One region of the Citrobacter koseri ATCC BAA-895 genome, then DNA from elsewhere that is predicted to be linked to it. Evidence: predicted binding sites of a transcription regulator. Region 1 holds the regulator's gene; the other holds the start of a gene.
What was found. Region 1 encodes Fur, which represses iron uptake genes when iron is present. Its sites were predicted from a motif close to ATAATAATGAGAACNACTATCAA; they were not measured.
Positions count from the first base shown of each region.

Region 1 (8,486 bases):
ATTCGATCAAAAACGACGTCGAGTGGTTAGGTTTTCACTGGGCTGGCAACGTTTGCTACTCCTCAGATTACTTCGATCAGCTGCATGCGTATGCGGTTGAGCTGATCACCAAAGGTCTGGCGTACGTCGATGAGCTGACGCCGGATCAGATCCGCGAATATCGCGGTACGCTGAAAGAGCCGGGTAAAAACAGCCCGTTCCGCGATCGCAGCGTGGAAGAGAACCTGGCGCTGTTTGAAAAAATGCGTACCGGTGGTTTTGAAGAAGGTAAAGCGTGCCTGCGCGCCAAAATTGATATGGCGTCGCCGTTTATCGTGATGCGCGATCCGGTGCTGTACCGCATTAAATTTGCCGAACACCACCAGACCGGCAACAAGTGGTGCATCTACCCGATGTACGACTTTACCCACTGCATCAGCGATGCGCTGGAAGGCATTACGCACTCTCTGTGTACGCTGGAATTCCAGGACAACCGTCGTCTGTACGACTGGGTGCTGGACAACATCACCATCCCGGTTCACCCGCGTCAGTACGAATTCTCGCGCCTGAATCTGGAATACACCGTGATGTCCAAGCGTAAGCTGAACCTGCTGGTGACGGACAAACACGTTGAAGGCTGGGACGATCCGCGTATGCCGACCATTTCTGGCCTGCGTCGTCGTGGCTATACCGCGGCCTCCATCCGTGAATTCTGCAAACGCATCGGCGTTACCAAGCAGGACAACACCATTGAGATGGCGTCGCTGGAGTCCTGCATTCGTGAAGATCTGAATGAAAACGCACCGCGCGCGATGGCGGTTATCGATCCGGTGAAACTGGTTATCGAAAACTACCCGCAGGGCGAAAGCGAAATGGTCACCATGCCGAACCATCCGAACAAACCGGAAATGGGCAGCCGTGAAGTACCGTTTAGCGGTGAGATCTGGATCGATCGTGCTGACTTCCGCGAAGAAGCGAACAAGCAGTACAAGCGTCTGGTGATGGGGAAAGAAGTGCGTCTGCGTAACGCCTATGTGGTGAAAGCTGAGCGCGTGGAGAAGGATGCGGAAGGCAATATCACCACCATCTTCTGTACCTATGATGCGGACACCCTGAGCAAAGATCCGGCTGATGGCCGTAAAGTGAAGGGCGTCATTCACTGGGTAAGCGCGGCACACGCGCTGCCGGTTGAAATTCGTCTGTACGATCGTCTGTTCAGCGTGCCGAACCCGGGCGCCGCAGAGGACTTCCTGTCCGTGATCAACCCTGAATCGCTGGTAATTAAGCAGGGTTACGCGGAACCGTCGTTGCAGAACGCCGTAGCGGGTAAAGCGTATCAGTTTGAGCGTGAAGGCTACTTCTGCCTGGACAGCCGCTACACAACGGCGGATAAACGCGTATTTAACCGTACCGTAGGTCTGCGCGATACGTGGGCTAAAGCGGGCGAGTAAAGCCACCACATCGCATCACCTTCCAACGCCGCATTTTGCGGCGTTTTTTTATCCTTTCCATTTTGTCATCCCGCTCTCTGTTTGCAGAGCGAATTAATGCCGTCGGGAAAATAATTTCGCAACAAAATAGTTTTGGCATAGTGAATTTATGGAATGAATATCATTTCATGTGAAACCGATTTCATGTGCATGGAAAACAAGACAATTTTAACTTTTGTTCATCTTTTTTAGCGCCTGATGAAAATGTAACAGAAAGCAATGAAATATGTGCGGTTGCTCATACTCTTACATTCTCGTTACAGAAAGAGATTGATAATTCGCGTCGCGAAAAATAGTCTATTCACTGTAGTCTGCGAGGTTTTTCTCAACGCTACTTTTACATTTTTATTTTTCGCTGTCCGCTTTTGTTCGGCAGCATTTTATACGTCAAAGAGGATTAACACATGCGTACGTTTAGTGGCAAACGTAGTACGCTGGCGCTGGCTATCGCCGGTATCACAGCAATGTCAGGTTTGGTCGTCGTTCCACAGGCTCAGGCCGAAGGCTTTATTGACGATTCCACGTTAACAGGCGGCATCTATTACTGGCAGCGTGAGCGTGACCGTAAAGATGTCACCGACGATGACAAATATAAAACCAACCTTTCACACGCGACCTGGAACGCCAATCTGGATTTCCAGTCTGGTTATGCGGCTGATATGTTCGGTCTGGATATCGCGGCATTTACCGCGATAGAAATGGCGGAAAACGGCGACAGCGGACACCCCAACGAAATCGCCTTCTCGAAAAAGAATAAAGGTTACGATGAAGATTATTCTGGCGATAAGAGCGGGATCAGCCTTTATAAAGCCGCGGCAAAATTTAAGTACGGGCCAACCTGGGCGCGTGCGGGGTATATCCAGCCGACCGGTCAGACGCTGTTAGCGCCGCACTGGAGCTTTATGCCGGGTACTTATCAGGGTGCGGAAGCCGGAGCGAATTTTGACTACGGTGATGCGGGCGCGCTGAGTTTCTCCTATATGTGGGCCAACCAATATAAAGCGCCGTGGCACACCGATGTTGATAAATTCTATCAGGCCGATAAAAAGACCAAAGTGGATTACCTCCATTCTATCGGTGCTAAATACGATTTCAAAAATGACCTCGTGCTGGAAGCGGCATTTGGTCAGTCAGAAGGGTATGTCGACCAGTATTTTGCTAAAGCCAGCTACAAATTTGATTTGGGCGGCAACCCGTTCACCACCAGCTATCAGTTCTATGGTGCGCGCGACAAAGTTGATGATCGCAGCGTAAACGATATTTATGACGGCACCGCCTGGTTGCAGGCGCTGACTTTCGGTTACAAAGTGGCCGAAGTCGTCGATTTGCGCCTGGAAGGGACCTGGGTTAAGGCGGACGGTCAACAAGGTTACTTCCTGCAACGTATGACGCCAACTTACGCATCCTCAAACGGTCGTCTGGATATCTGGTGGGATAACCGCTCAGACTTTAACGCCAACGGCGAAAAAGCCGTCTTCTTCGGTGCGATGTACGATCTGAAAAACTGGAACCTGCCGGGCTGGGCAGTGGGGGCGTCATACGTTTACGCCTGGGACGCGAAGCCATCAACCTGGCAGATTACCCCGGATGCGTACTATGACAAAAACCGTACCATTGAAGAGTCTTCTTACAGCCTTGATGCGGTCTACACCCTACAGGAAGGCCGTGCCAAAGGCACCATGTTTAAACTGCACTTCACGGAATATGACAACCACTCCAACATCCCAAGCTGGGGCGGCGGTTACGGCAACATCTTCCAGGATGAACGTGACGTGAAGTTCATGGTTATCGCTCCGTTCACTATTTTCTGATGCTCGTTGCGGCAGGCGATTTGTCTGCCGCAACGTTGAGGACACTGATATGAAAAAACTGTTACTCATCGCCATGATGGCATCGGGACTGGTGGCCTGCGCGCAGCCAACCGCGCCGAAAGAAGACAGTCAGTTAAAAGAGGCATATAGCGCCTGCATCAATACGGCGCAAGGTTCGCCAGAGAAAATTGAGGCCTGTCAGAGTGTACTGAACGTGCTGAAGAAAGATGACCAGCACAAGCAGTTTGCTACAGAAGAGAGCGTGCGCATACTGGATTACCAGCAGTGCATTCAGGCTACGCGTACGGGGAACGATCAGGCGGTGACCGCCGATTGCGACAAAATCTGGCAGGAAATTCGCAGCAAAAATAGCGCCAAATAAAAGCAGGGCGGGTTAATGGCGGGCGGAGAGTTCTCTCCGCCCGTTTGCGTTTTTTAAGGCCGCTACCGGGTCGGAGGCATAAAAAAAGCCAACCGGTCGGTTGGCTTTTTAGGAGGGTTCACATTACTTCGCGTCGTGCGCGTGCTCGTCTTCCCGGCAATCGCCTTCAGCGCAGTGGCCGTAGAGATAGAGGCTGTGGTTCGTCAAACGAATGCCATGCTTAGCCGCAATCTCACGCTGGCGCGCTTCGATAGAATCATCACTGAATTCGATCACTTTGCCACAATCGAGGCAAATAAGGTGATCGTGATGATGCTGTTGGGTCAGCTCAAAAACGGATTTACCGCCTTCAAAATTGTGGCGGGTTACGATACCGGCGTCATCAAACTGGTTCAGCACACGGTACACGGTCGCCAGCCCAATCTCTTCACCCATGTCGATCAGACGTTTATATAAATCTTCCGCACTGACGTGATGGTTATCCGGTTCCTGAAGAACTTCCAGAATTTTTAAACGAGGAAGCGTTACTTTCAGGCCAGCCTTCTTTAATGCGGTATTGTTGTCAGTCATGCGGAATCTGTCCTGTTGCTAAACGATTCACTTCAAACAAAGAAGTGACAGAAATTGCACTTGAGATCATGCGTTTCATTATAGAACTGCCACGCCTAAATGAAAACTGCAAGCCTCCGGCAAATATTGTTAATAAAAACGAGGTATCGCCAACAAACACACTGTGCAATACCAGAATAACACCCGGACATTGTACAGGGTCAGGCAAGAAAGTTACAAATTTGTAGCAATTATTTTAATTGGTTTTATCTATTGATGCGACGCAGATGCTTTTCTGCGCCGCACAAAATCAGGCGTTAATGATTTCGTCGAGGTGCAGTTCGCCGGAAATCTGTTTAACCCATTTTTCAACGCGATCTGCGGTCAGTTCAGGCTGACGGTCTTCGTCGATAGCCAGACCAACAAAGTGATCGTCGTCAGCCAGACCTTTGGACGCTTCAAAATGGTAGCCCGCCGTTGGCCAGTGACCGACGATGGTCGCGCCGCGCGGCTCAATGATGTCGCGGATGGTGCCTAACGCGTCGCAGAAATATTCTGCGTAATCTTCCTGGTCGCCGCAGCCGAACAGCGCCACCAGTTTACCGTTAAAATCAATCTCTTCGAGAGTCGGGAAGAAGTCATCCCAGTCACATTGCGCTTCACCGTAGTACCAGGTCGGGATGCCCAGCAGCAGGATGTCGTACCCTTCCAGGTCCTCTTTGCTGCTTTTCGCAATGTCATGCACATCGGCAACGTCTTTACCAAGCTGTTTTTGAATCATTTTTGCGATATTTTCGGTATTACCGGTGTCGCTGCCGAAAAAGATGCCAGTGATTGCCATGAGTAAAATAACCTCTTGAAACTTATTGAAATGGTGGTGGCGTATTGCCCGCAGATAAGGGCAATCATAGCAGAACAGTCAGGCATGCGGAAACAGCAATCACGCGGGACTGCACTCTGTGCTACATGATTTATGATATTGAGCAGTTTTTCAGACTACGCCCTGGCCGCGCAGCGCTGCCAGTTGAGTCATCAGCATCTCTTCGATGAGTTCGCTACGGCTCATATTGCGGGATTCGGCCAGCTCGTTCAGCGCATCGACAGCCTCAGCGTTGAGTTTCAGTTCGACACGCTTAAGGCCACGTACTTTGTCGCGTTTTAGCTGGTTACGCTTATTAATGCGCAGCTGTTCATCACGCGAAAGCGGATTGGTTTTGGGTCGTCCCGGGCGACGCTCGTGTGCGAACAGATCTAATGTCGTACGGTCCGTTTGTTCTTTGGCCATGATTTTGGTGACTTCGGGGAAACAATCAGCCAGGCGTCTGCCCGGATGGATAGCGCGCCATCATACATCAGCAAGGCAGACACGCCAACGCCCGCGGACGTAATCGCGCGCGGACGCTGAGTTTTTAATCAGTTGGCCTTATCTGCCAGATAGCGACGAATGGCGCGCAGCACCGCATCGGGTTTTTCCGCGTGAACCCAGTGGCCCGCTCCGGCGATGACGTGCGCCCGCGCCTGAGGGAACTGCGCCAGCAGATCGTGACGATATGCTTCGGTCACATAAGGCGAGTTGCCGCCGGGGATAAACAACACCGGGCGATCCCAGGCTGGAATGGTCTCCCAGCCCACAATATGTGGATACTGTTCCCACAACACCGGTACGTTAAAGCGCCATTCGCCGTCGATAAACGATTTCAGCAGAAACTGGATGACGCCTTCTTCTTGCAGATGTTGACGCATAACGGTGGCGGCCTGTTGACGGGTTTCGGCGCCCGCGTCGGTGACGGCATTGATGGCGGCGAAGATTTCATCGTGGCGGCGAACGTGGTAATCGACCGGCGCGATGTCGATCGCGACCAACTGGTCAATACGCTCCGGCGCCAGCGCGGTGAGCGCCATTACCGCTTTACCGCCCATGGAGTGGCCGATAAAGGTGGCTTTCTCAATGCCTTCGGCATCAATGGTATCCAGTAAGTCTTGCGCCATTGCCGGGTAGTCCATCACCGGATCGCGAGGGGAGAGACCGTGGTTGCGCATATCAACCTGAATGATATCGTGATCGGTCACCAGGTCGCGCGCCAGCACGCCGAGGTTGTCCAGGCTGCCAAACAAACCGTGAACGAGGACGATGGGAGAATTATTGTGCAGGTTTTGTGCAGTTTGCGCTCGGATATTCAATTTCATGGCAAAGTTCTTTTTTTCGCTCTGTCGGGTTAGGGTATTATGTTGACTATTCTGCCACAGGGCTGCAACAACTACGGTTTACTCCGAGTTTTTCCGTCAGCCAGGTTTGACGCTATCCGCTGTTGGAATTTGCCTTTACACTACGTGCAGGTAATCCCAACGACTTGTATTCAGATAAGACACCGCACTGGATTAAGATGAAAACGATTGAAGTTGATGATGAACTCTATAGCTATATTGCCAGCCACACCAAGCATATTGGCGAGAGCGCATCCGACATTTTACGGCGCATGTTGAAGTTTTCCGCCGTATCACAGCCTGTCACTCCGGCGGCGAAAGAGGTTCGCATCGCGCAACCTGCTATCGTGGAAGCGAAGCCCGTCAACCCCGTAAAAGATAAAGTCCGCGCCATGCGTGAACTGCTGCTTTCCGACGAGTACGCGGAGCAGAAGAAAGCGGTAAACCGCTTCATGCTGGTGCTGTCTACACTCTACTCACTGGATAATCGCGCGTTTGCCGAAGCGACGGAGTCGTTGCATGGCCGTACGCGCGTCTATTTTGCGGCTGATGAACACACGCTGCTGAAAAATGGTAATCAAACTAAACCGAAACATGTGCCCGGCACGCCGTATTGGGTGATTACCAACACCAACACCGGCCGTAAATGCAGCATGGTTGAACACATCATGCAGTCAATGCAATTCCCGGCGGAATTGATTGAGAAGGTTTGCGGAACAATTTAATCCTTGCATTAAAAGGACCAGGCAATGGCAATCCACAACCGTGCAGGTCAACCTGCGCAACAGAGTGATTTGATTAACGTCGCCCAACTGACGGCACAGTACTATGTACTGAAACCCGAAGCAGGGAATGCAGAGCACGCCGTGAAGTTCGGTACGTCCGGGCATCGCGGTAGCGCAGGTCGTCATAGTTTTAACGAGCCGCACATCCTGGCGATCGCCCAGGCGATTGCGGAAGAGCGTGCAAAAAACGGTATCACTGGTCCTTGTTATGTGGGCAAAGATACCCACGCGCTGTCTGAACCGGCATTTATCTCTGTACTGGAAGTGCTGGCGGCGAACGGTGTTGATGTCATCGTGCAGGAAAACAATGGCTTCACGCCAACGCCTGCCGTTTCCAACGCTATCCTGGTTCACAATAAAAAAGGCGGCCCGCTGGCTGATGGCATCGTGATCACGCCATCTCACAACCCACCGGAAGACGGCGGAATTAAGTACAACCCGCCAAACGGCGGCCCGGCGGATACCAACGTCACCAAAGTGGTGGAAGACAGGGCCAACGCGCTGCTGGCTGACGGCCTGAAGGGCGTGAAGCGTATCTCTCTGGATGCGGCGATGGCCTCAGGCCATGTTAAAGAGCAGGATCTGGTGCAGCCGTTCGTTGAAGGGCTGGCGGATATCGTCGATATGGCGGCGATTCAGAAAGCGGGCCTGACGCTGGGCGTCGATCCGCTGGGCGGTTCCGGTATCGAATACTGGAAGCGTATTGCTAAGCACTACAACCTGAACCTGACTATCGTTAACGATCACGTTGATCAGACGTTCCGCTTTATGCATCTCGACAAAGACGGCGCAATCCGTATGGACTGTTCCTCCGAGTGCGCGATGGCGGGTCTGCTGGCGCTGCGTGATAAGTTCGATCTGGCGTTCGCCAACGACCCGGACTATGACCGCCACGGCATCGTGACTCCGGCAGGGCTGATGAACCCGAACCACTATCTGGCGGTAGCGATCAACTATCTGTTCCAGCACCGCCCGCAGTGGGGCAAAGAGGTGGCGGTCGGTAAAACGCTGGTTTCCTCTGCGATGATCGATCGCGTGGTGAACGATTTGGGCCGTAAACTGGTGGAAGTGCCGGTCGGCTTTAAATGGTTCGTCGACGGTCTGTTCGACGGCAGCTTCGGCTTCGGCGGCGAAGAGAGCGCCGGGGCGTCTTTCCTGCGTTTCGACGGCACGCCGTGGTCTACCGATAAAGACGGCATCATCATGTGCCTGCTGGCGGCGGAAATCACGGCCGTCACCGGGAAGAACCCGCAGGAGCACTACAACGAGCTGGCGGCCCGCTTCG
Region 1 is NC_009792.1:2,289,865-2,298,350, reverse strand. Features, by position in the region: gene glnS (glutamine--tRNA ligase) at 1-1,430, shown strand, start outside; gene chiP (chitoporin ChiP) at 1,874-3,280, shown strand; gene chiQ (ChiQ/YbfN family lipoprotein) at 3,330-3,662, shown strand; gene fur (ferric iron uptake transcriptional regulator) at 3,786-4,232, opposite strand; gene fldA (flavodoxin FldA) at 4,522-5,052, opposite strand; gene ybfE (LexA regulated protein) at 5,203-5,496, opposite strand; gene ybfF (esterase) at 5,625-6,398, opposite strand; gene seqA (replication initiation negative regulator SeqA) at 6,596-7,141, shown strand; gene pgm (phosphoglucomutase (alpha-D-glucose-1,6-bisphosphate-dependent)) at 7,166-8,486, shown strand, end outside.

Region 2 (8,486 bases), 2.1 Mb from region 1:
ACACGAGCTGAATTATCTCTGGCGGGAAGAGCGCCCGGAAGTCACCAAAAAAGTGACCTGGGCTGCGAGTCTTGGGGACCGCAGCGAAAATGCTGACTATCAGTATAATAAAAAGCGCCTGCGTGAGATCGACCGTCGTGTTCGTTATCTGACCAAATGCATGGAAAACCTGAAAATCGTCGATTATTCCCCGCAGCAGGAAGGCAAAGTGTTCTTCGGCGCGTGGGTGGAGATCGAAAACGATGAGGGCGATATCCGCCGCTTTCGCATCGTCGGCTACGATGAAATTTTCGGTCGTAAGGATTACATCTCCATCGACTCGCCTATGGCGCGGGCGTTGCTGAAAAAAGAAGTGGGCGATCTCGCGGTAGTACACACGCCCGCCGGCGAGGCCAGCTGGTACGTTAATGAGATCGAATACGTAAAATAGCGCCGGAACAATCCGAAGCCCCCGCTGATGACTGGCAATTTTGCCAGTCAATCCGTATAACTATCCCCTGATTTTTTACTCAGATGAAACTAAATCCATGATGAATGATTCTTTCTGCCGCATTATCGCGGGTGAAATTCAGGCACGCGCCGAACAGGTAGACGCTGCCGTTCGCCTGCTTGACGAAGGGAACACCGTGCCGTTTATCGCACGTTATCGTAAGGAGATCACCGGCGGGCTGGATGACACGCAATTGCGTAATCTGGAGACCCGTCTGGGATATCTGCGTGAACTGGAAGACAGACGTCAGGCCATTCTCAAGTCCATTTCCGAGCAAGGCAAGCTGACCGATGAGCTGGCTAACGCCATCAACGGCACGTTAAGTAAGACCGAACTCGAAGACCTCTACCTGCCCTACAAACCCAAGCGTCGCACGCGCGGGCAAATCGCCATCGAAGCCGGACTTGAACCGCTGGCCGACCTGCTGTGGACAGACCCGTCCCACACCCCGGAAACGGAAGCGGCAAAATACATCGACGCTGACAACGGCGTGGCGGACGCCAAAGCAGCCCTTGATGGCGCGCGCTATATTCTGATGGAGCGTTTTGCCGAAGACGCGGCGCTGCTGGCGAAAGTGCGCGATTATCTGTGGAAGAACGCCCACCTGGTCGCGACCGTCGTAAGCGGCAAAGAGGAGGAAGGGGCGAAATTCCGAGATTACTTCGATCATCACGAACCAATCGCCACCGTCCCTTCACACCGTGCGCTGGCGATGTTCCGTGGCCGCAACGAAGGCGTGCTGCAACTGTCGCTGAATGCCGACCCGCAATTCGATGAGCCGCCCAAAGAGAGCCACTGCGAGCAGATCATCCAGGATCACCTCGGCCTGCGTCTGAACAACGCTCCGGCGGATAGCTGGCGCAAAGGCGTGGTGAGCTGGACATGGCGTATAAAAGTCCTGATGCATCTCGAAACCGAACTGATGGGCACCGTGCGTGAACGCGCGGAAGATGAAGCCATTAACGTCTTTGCCCGCAACCTCCACGATCTGCTGATGGCGGCGCCTGCTGGCCTGCGCGCGACTATGGGTCTCGATCCGGGTCTGCGTACCGGCGTGAAGGTCGCTGTAGTGGACGGCACCGGTAAACTGGTCGCCACCGACACCATTTATCCACATACCGGTCAGGCAGCTAAAGCTGCGGTGGCGGTTGCCGCGCTGTGCGAAAAACACAACGTTGAGCTGGTGGCGATTGGTAACGGCACGGCATCGCGCGAAACCGAGCGCTTCTTCCTCGACGTGCAGAAACAGTTCCCGAAAGTGACGGCGCAGAAAGTGATCGTCAGCGAAGCCGGAGCATCGGTGTATTCCGCTTCCGAGCTGGCGGCGCTGGAGTTCCCGGATCTGGACGTTTCGCTGCGCGGCGCGGTCTCTATCGCCCGTCGTCTGCAAGACCCACTGGCAGAGCTGGTGAAAATCGATCCGAAATCCATCGGCGTCGGCCAGTATCAGCACGACGTCAGCCAGACCCAGCTTGCCCGTAAGCTGGATGCCGTTGTGGAAGACTGCGTAAACGCCGTCGGCGTCGATCTCAATACCGCGTCCGTACCGTTACTGACCCGCGTGGCAGGCTTAACGCGCATGATGGCGCAGAATATCGTCGCCTGGCGTGATGAAAACGGTCAGTTCCAGAACCGCCAGCAGTTGCTGAAAGTGAGCCGTCTGGGGCCGAAAGCCTTTGAACAGTGCGCGGGCTTCCTGCGCATCAACCACGGCGATAACCCGCTGGATGCCTCTACCGTTCACCCGGAAGCCTACCCGGTGGTCGAGCGTATTCTTGCCGCCACCCAACAGGCGCTGAAAGCGCTGATGGGCAACAGCAGCGAGCTACGCAATTTGAAAGCGGTGGATTTCACCGACGACAAATTCGGCGTGCCAACCGTTACCGACATCATCAAAGAGCTGGAAAAACCGGGCCGCGACCCGCGTCCAGAGTTCAAAACCGCGCAGTTTGCTGATGGCGTAGAAACCATGAACGATCTGCAACCGGGCATGATTCTGGAAGGCGCCGTAACCAACGTCACCAACTTTGGCGCGTTTGTGGATATCGGCGTACATCAGGACGGTCTGGTGCACATCTCTTCCCTGTCGAATAAGTTCGTCGAAGATCCACACACCGTGGTGAAAGCGGGCGACATCGTGAAGGTGAAAGTGCTGGAGGTTGACCTGCAACGTAAGCGCATCGCGCTGACCATGCGTCTGGACGAGCAGCCGGGTGAAACCAACGCCCGTCGCGGCGGCGGCAACGATCGCGCCCAGGGCAACCGCCCGGCGGCAAAAGCGGCGAAGCCGCGTGGTCGTGATGCGCAGCCTGCGGGCAACAGCGCCATGATGGACGCGCTGGCGGCCGCAATGGGTAAAAAACGCTAATCAAGCCTTATGCTTGTAGGCCGGATGAGGTATCTATACCGCCATCCGGCCGTTATATTTGAAATTAACAATTAAATCTTACGAATTAAATTGCTTAATTCATTACCCGCCTGTTGCCAGTACTGGTAATTATCAATTCATTAACAGATGAAACCTTAATTAAACATTAGCAACGCTGAATAATGTTTAAATCAACACGTTCTTTTTAAGACGAATAAATGTTGAGCCATGTCAAAACTGACTCAATTTATTATCCATTTCTACATTCCGTCACATTTTAATCATTGATGATAAAAACCATTCTCATTATCATTGTCTTGTTGATTATTTAATCTTTCTTTCGTTGGCTAATCATCTGGTCTTATGCCGCCTTCTGAGCGCGCATGAGGTATACGTCCAGTTAGCGAGAAACAAGTAGGCCCCCTATGCAATTCATTCCAGACACGGCGTGGAAAATTACCGGCTTTTCCCATGAAATCAGCCCGGCATACCGTCAGAAACTGCTTTCACTCGGCATGTTGCCAGGTTCTTCATTTAACGTAGTGCGCGTCGCCCCATTAGGCGATCCTATTCATATCGAAACTCGCCGCGTGAGCCTGGTATTACGTAAGAAAGATCTGGCGTTATTAGAAGTGGAAGCGGTTTCCTGTTAATTCGGTGAGTCTATAAAAATGAAAAAATTAACCATTGGTTTAATTGGTAATCCAAATTCCGGCAAGACAACATTATTTAACCAGCTCACCGGCGCGCGTCAGCGTGTGGGGAACTGGGCGGGTGTTACCGTTGAACGCAAAGAAGGTCAGTTCGCAACAACCGACCATCAGGTCACGCTGGTCGATTTACCCGGCACCTATTCACTGACCACCATTTCGTCACAAACTTCCCTCGATGAGCAAATCGCCTGCCATTACATTCTGAGCGGCGACGCAGACCTGCTGATCAACGTGGTGGATGCCTCTAACCTTGAGCGCAACCTCTACCTGACGCTGCAACTGCTTGAGCTGGGCATTCCCTGCATTGTGGCGCTCAACATGCTCGACATCGCGGAGAAACAGCAGGTTCGCATTGATATCGACGCGCTGTCCGCACGCCTTGGTTGCCCGGTTGTGCCGTTGGTTTCCACGCGCGGCCGTGGGATTGAAGCCCTGAAACTGGCTATCGATCGCTATAAAGAAAACGAAAACGTTGAGCTGGTACATTATGCCCGGCCGTTGCTGCGCGAGGCCGAATCGCTGGCCGACGTCATGGCGGCGGATATGCCGGCGCAACAGCGCCGCTGGCTGGGCTTGCAGATGCTGGAAGGCGATATCTACAGCCGCGTTTACGCCGGTAATGCCGCGCAAAACCTTGAGGCGTCGCTCACTCGCCTGAGCAAAGAGATGGATGACCCGGCGCTACACATCGCTGATGCGCGTTATCAGTGCATCGCCGCGATTTGCGACGTGGTCAGCAACACCCTGACGGCGGAACCCAGCCGTTTCACCGCAGCGGTAGATAAGGTCATCCTGAACCGTTTCCTCGGGTTGCCGATTTTCCTGTTCGTCATGTACCTGATGTTCCTGCTCGCCATTAACATTGGCGGCGCGCTGCAACCGCTGTTCGACGTGGGTTCCGTGGCGCTCTTTATTCACGGCATCCAGTGGATCGGCTACACGCTGCACTTCCCGGACTGGCTCACCATTTTCCTCGCGCAGGGGCTGGGCGGCGGTATCAATACCGTTCTGCCGCTGGTGCCGCAGATCGGCATGATGTACCTGTTTCTCTCTTTCCTGGAGGACTCCGGCTACATGGCGCGCGCGGCGTTCGTTATGGACCGTCTGATGCAGGCACTAGGGCTGCCGGGTAAATCGTTCGTGCCGCTGATTGTCGGCTTTGGCTGTAACGTCCCGTCCGTGATGGGCGCCCGTACCCTGGACGCGCCGCGTGAACGCCTGATGACCATTATGATGGCGCCGTTTATGTCCTGCGGCGCACGTCTGGCGATTTTCGCCGTGTTTGCCGCCGCGTTCTTTGGGCAAAACGGCGCGCTGGCGGTTTTCTCGCTGTATGTGCTGGGTATCGTGATGGCGGTACTGACCGGCCTGATGCTTAAACACACGATTATGCGCGGCGAAGCCTCTCCGTTCGTGATGGAACTGCCGGTCTACCATGTGCCGCACATCAAAAGCCTGGTGATCCAGACCTGGCAACGCCTGAAAGGCTTTGTGCTGCGTGCCGGTAAGGTCATCATCATCGTCAGTATTTTCCTCAGCGCGTTTAACAGCTTCTCCCTGAGCGGAAAAATCGTCGATAACATCAACGACTCTGCGCTCGCGTCCATCAGCCGCGTGATTACGCCTGTCTTTAAACCGATTGGCGTTCATGAAGATAACTGGCAGGCGACCGTTGGCCTGTTCACCGGCGCAATGGCGAAAGAGGTGGTGGTAGGGACGCTGAACACCCTCTATACCGCTGAAAATATTCAGGAAGAAGAGTTTAACCCGGCTGACTTCCATCTCGGCGACGAGCTGCTGGGCGCGGTCGATGAAACCTGGCAAAGCCTGAAAGACACCTTCAGCCTTAGCGTACTGGCTAACCCAATCGAAGCCAGCAAAGGCGACGGTGAAATGGCGACCGGGGCGATGGGCGTGATGGACGCGAAGTTTGGCAGCGCCGCTGCCGCATACAGCTATCTGATTTTCGTTCTGCTGTATGTACCGTGCATCTCGGTGATGGGGGCTATCGCGCGTGAATCCAGCCGCGGCTGGATGAGCTTCTCGATTCTGTGGGGGCTGAATATCGCCTACTCGCTGTCTACCCTGTTCTATCAGGTTGCAAGCTTTAGCCAGCATCCGACCTATAGCCTGGTCTGCATTCTGGCGGTCATCCTGTTTAACATCGTGGTGCTGGGGCTGTTACGGCGCGCCCGTAGCCGGGTGGATATCGAACTGCTGGCGACGCGTAAAACGGCCAGCGCCTGCTGCGCAAGCCCTGCCGGTAACTGTCACTAAGGTTGAGAACAATGGCGTCACTTATTCAGGTTCGTGATTTACTGGCTTTGCAGGGGCGTATGGAGGCAATGCAGATTAGCCGCACGCTGCATACGCCGCAGCCGATGATCGACGCGATGCTGAATCAGCTGGAGAATATGGGCAGGGCCGTGCGGATTCAGGAAGATCCCGACGGCTGCCTGTCCGGTAGCTGCAAAAGCTGCCCGGAAGGAAAAGCCTGTCTCCGGGAGTGGTGGACGTTGCGTTAACGTTATGCCGGATGGCGAACGGTAGCTAACCTGTAGGCCGGATAAGGCGTTTACGCCGCTATCCGGCACTGCATAGACAATAATTATATCTTCTGCTTTAACGCCATCAACGCCTGACAAAATTCGCCGGGATGCGAAATAAACGGCGCATGGGCGGCCTTTGCAAACACCTGCGATTCACTCTCCGGCCATGCGGCATCCAGCATCGGCACGACTTTGCGCGGCACCAGACCATCCAGATAACCATACAGACGCAGGAACGGCATGGTCAGCGATTTAAGCGGCTCGCGCAGGTCGGCCGTTTTCAATATCTCCAGCCCACCGTTCAGTACCGCAACCTCCGGCATCGGCAACGCCAGCACGGCACTTTTCAGCGTGCGGGCATCCTGACGCGCGGTTTCGGTGCCTAACGTTTGCAGCGCCAGAAAACGTTCCACCGTACGCTGGAAATCTTCGCTGAGCTGCTGTTGAAATCCCGCCAGGATATCCGGCTTAATACCCGGCCACGCTTCGCGAGCGCTGAAACAGGGCGATGACGCGACGGTCACCAGCGCCTGAACGCGTTCAGGATGGGTTAACGCCACCTGGCTCGCCACCAGCCCTCCCAGACTCCAGCCAAGCCAGACGGCTTTATCAGGCGCCTGTTTCAGCACATGCTTCGCCATCTGCTCCAGCGACATCGCGCCAAAACCCTGGCTGCGGCCAAATCCGGGTAAATCGACAAGATGCAGCGTGAAATGCGCGCTGAGTTCCTCACGAATGCAATTCCAGACTTCCGCATTCAGTCCCCATCCGTGCAGCAGCACAAGATGGCAATTTCCCTGACCTTCAGTCTGCCACCAGATGTCATTCATCAGTTACTGTTCTCTTTTGGCTAACAAGGATGAACATATGCTAACAGTACCGGGATTATGCTGGCTATGCCGAATGCCGCTGGCGTTGAGTCACTGGGGGATTTGTTCGGTTTGCACGAGAGCGGCGCGTCGCCGCGTCAGCCTGTGCCCGCAGTGTGGATTACCCGCTGCGCACGCCGCCATTCCCTGCGGGCGTTGTCTGCAAAAACCCCCGCCGTGGCAGCGTCTGGTGACGGTCAGCGACTACGTACCGCCATTAAGTTTACTTATCCACCAGCTAAAATTCTCTCGCCGCAGCGACGTCGCCGCCGCCCTTTCACGCCTGCTGTTGCTGGAAGTCTTACACGCGCACCGCGCATCGACGCTTCCGCTACCGGATCGCTTAGTCAGCGTGCCGCTCTGGCAGCGCCGTCACTGGCGCAGGGGATTTAACCAAAGCGATCTGCTGTGTCGCCCCCTGGCGCGCTGGCTGGGCTGCGGCTGGGACAGCCGAAGCGTCACGCGCCTTCGCGCCACCGCCACTCAGCACCATCTCAGCGCCCGATTGCGCAAACATAACCTGAAAAATGCGTTTCGCCTTGAATTGCCGGTACAGGGACTCCATATGGTCATTGTGGATGATGTCGTCACTACCGGAAGTACCGTCGCGGAGATCGCGCAGCTGCTTTTGCGCAACGGCGCGGCGACTGTCCAGGTATGGTGCCTGTGTCGAACCTTGTAGAGCCTCGATGATGGGCGTATTATAACCAAGTAAAATAGTCAACTATTAGGCCATTACTATGATCCATATTTCCGATGCTGCACAAGCGCACTTTGCCAAACTGCTGGCAAATCAGGAAGAAGGGACACAAATCCGCGTATTTGTGATCAATCCCGGTACGCCTAACGCTGAATGCGGCGTTTCTTATTGTCCGCCGGACGCCGTGGAAGCAAGCGACACTGCCCTGAAATTTGACCTGCTGACCGCTTATGTTGATGAACTGAGCGCGCCGTATCTGGAAGATGCCGAGATCGATTTCGTCACCGATCAGCTGGGTTCTCAGCTGACGCTGAAAGCGCCAAACGCCAAAATGCGTAAGGTTGCTGATGATGCGCCGCTGATGGAACGTGTGGAGTACATGCTGCAATCGCAGATCAACCCGCAGCTTGCCGGTCACGGCGGTCGCGTCTCTCTGATGGAGATCACCGACGAAGGCTACGCCATTTTGCAGTTTGGCGGCGGCTGTAACGGTTGCTCGATGGTCGATGTGACCCTGAAAGAAGGGATCGAGAAGCAGCTGCTGAATGAATTCCCTGAGCTGAAAGGCGTTCGCGATCTGACCGAACACCAGCGCGGCGAGCACTCTTACTACTAAGATTCTGCCCGGTGGCGCGTCGCTTACCGGGCCTACAATGCATATCCCGTAGGCCGGATAAGGCGTTTACGCCGCCATCCGGCGTGATGATATCTTCCGCTTTTCCCCTTCGATAACATGACCTGCCTCTCATAATTTAAATTTTGCCTGCCAGGGTGATTCTCAATCGCTATATGTTACC
Region 2 is NC_009792.1:4,427,748-4,436,233, forward strand. Features, by position in the region: gene greB (transcription elongation factor GreB) at 1-430, shown strand, start outside; gene CKO_RS20605 (Tex family protein) at 528-2,858, shown strand; gene feoA (ferrous iron transporter A) at 3,284-3,511, shown strand; gene feoB (Fe(2+) transporter permease subunit FeoB) at 3,530-5,848, shown strand; gene feoC ([Fe-S]-dependent transcriptional repressor FeoC) at 5,860-6,096, shown strand; gene bioH (pimeloyl-ACP methyl ester esterase BioH) at 6,180-6,950, opposite strand; gene gntX (DNA utilization protein GntX) at 6,988-7,671, shown strand; gene nfuA (Fe-S biogenesis protein NfuA) at 7,730-8,305, shown strand.
Region 2: feoA (ferrous iron transporter A) is a predicted target of Fur. The motif match lies at 3,149-3,171, and genes of this name have one in related genera.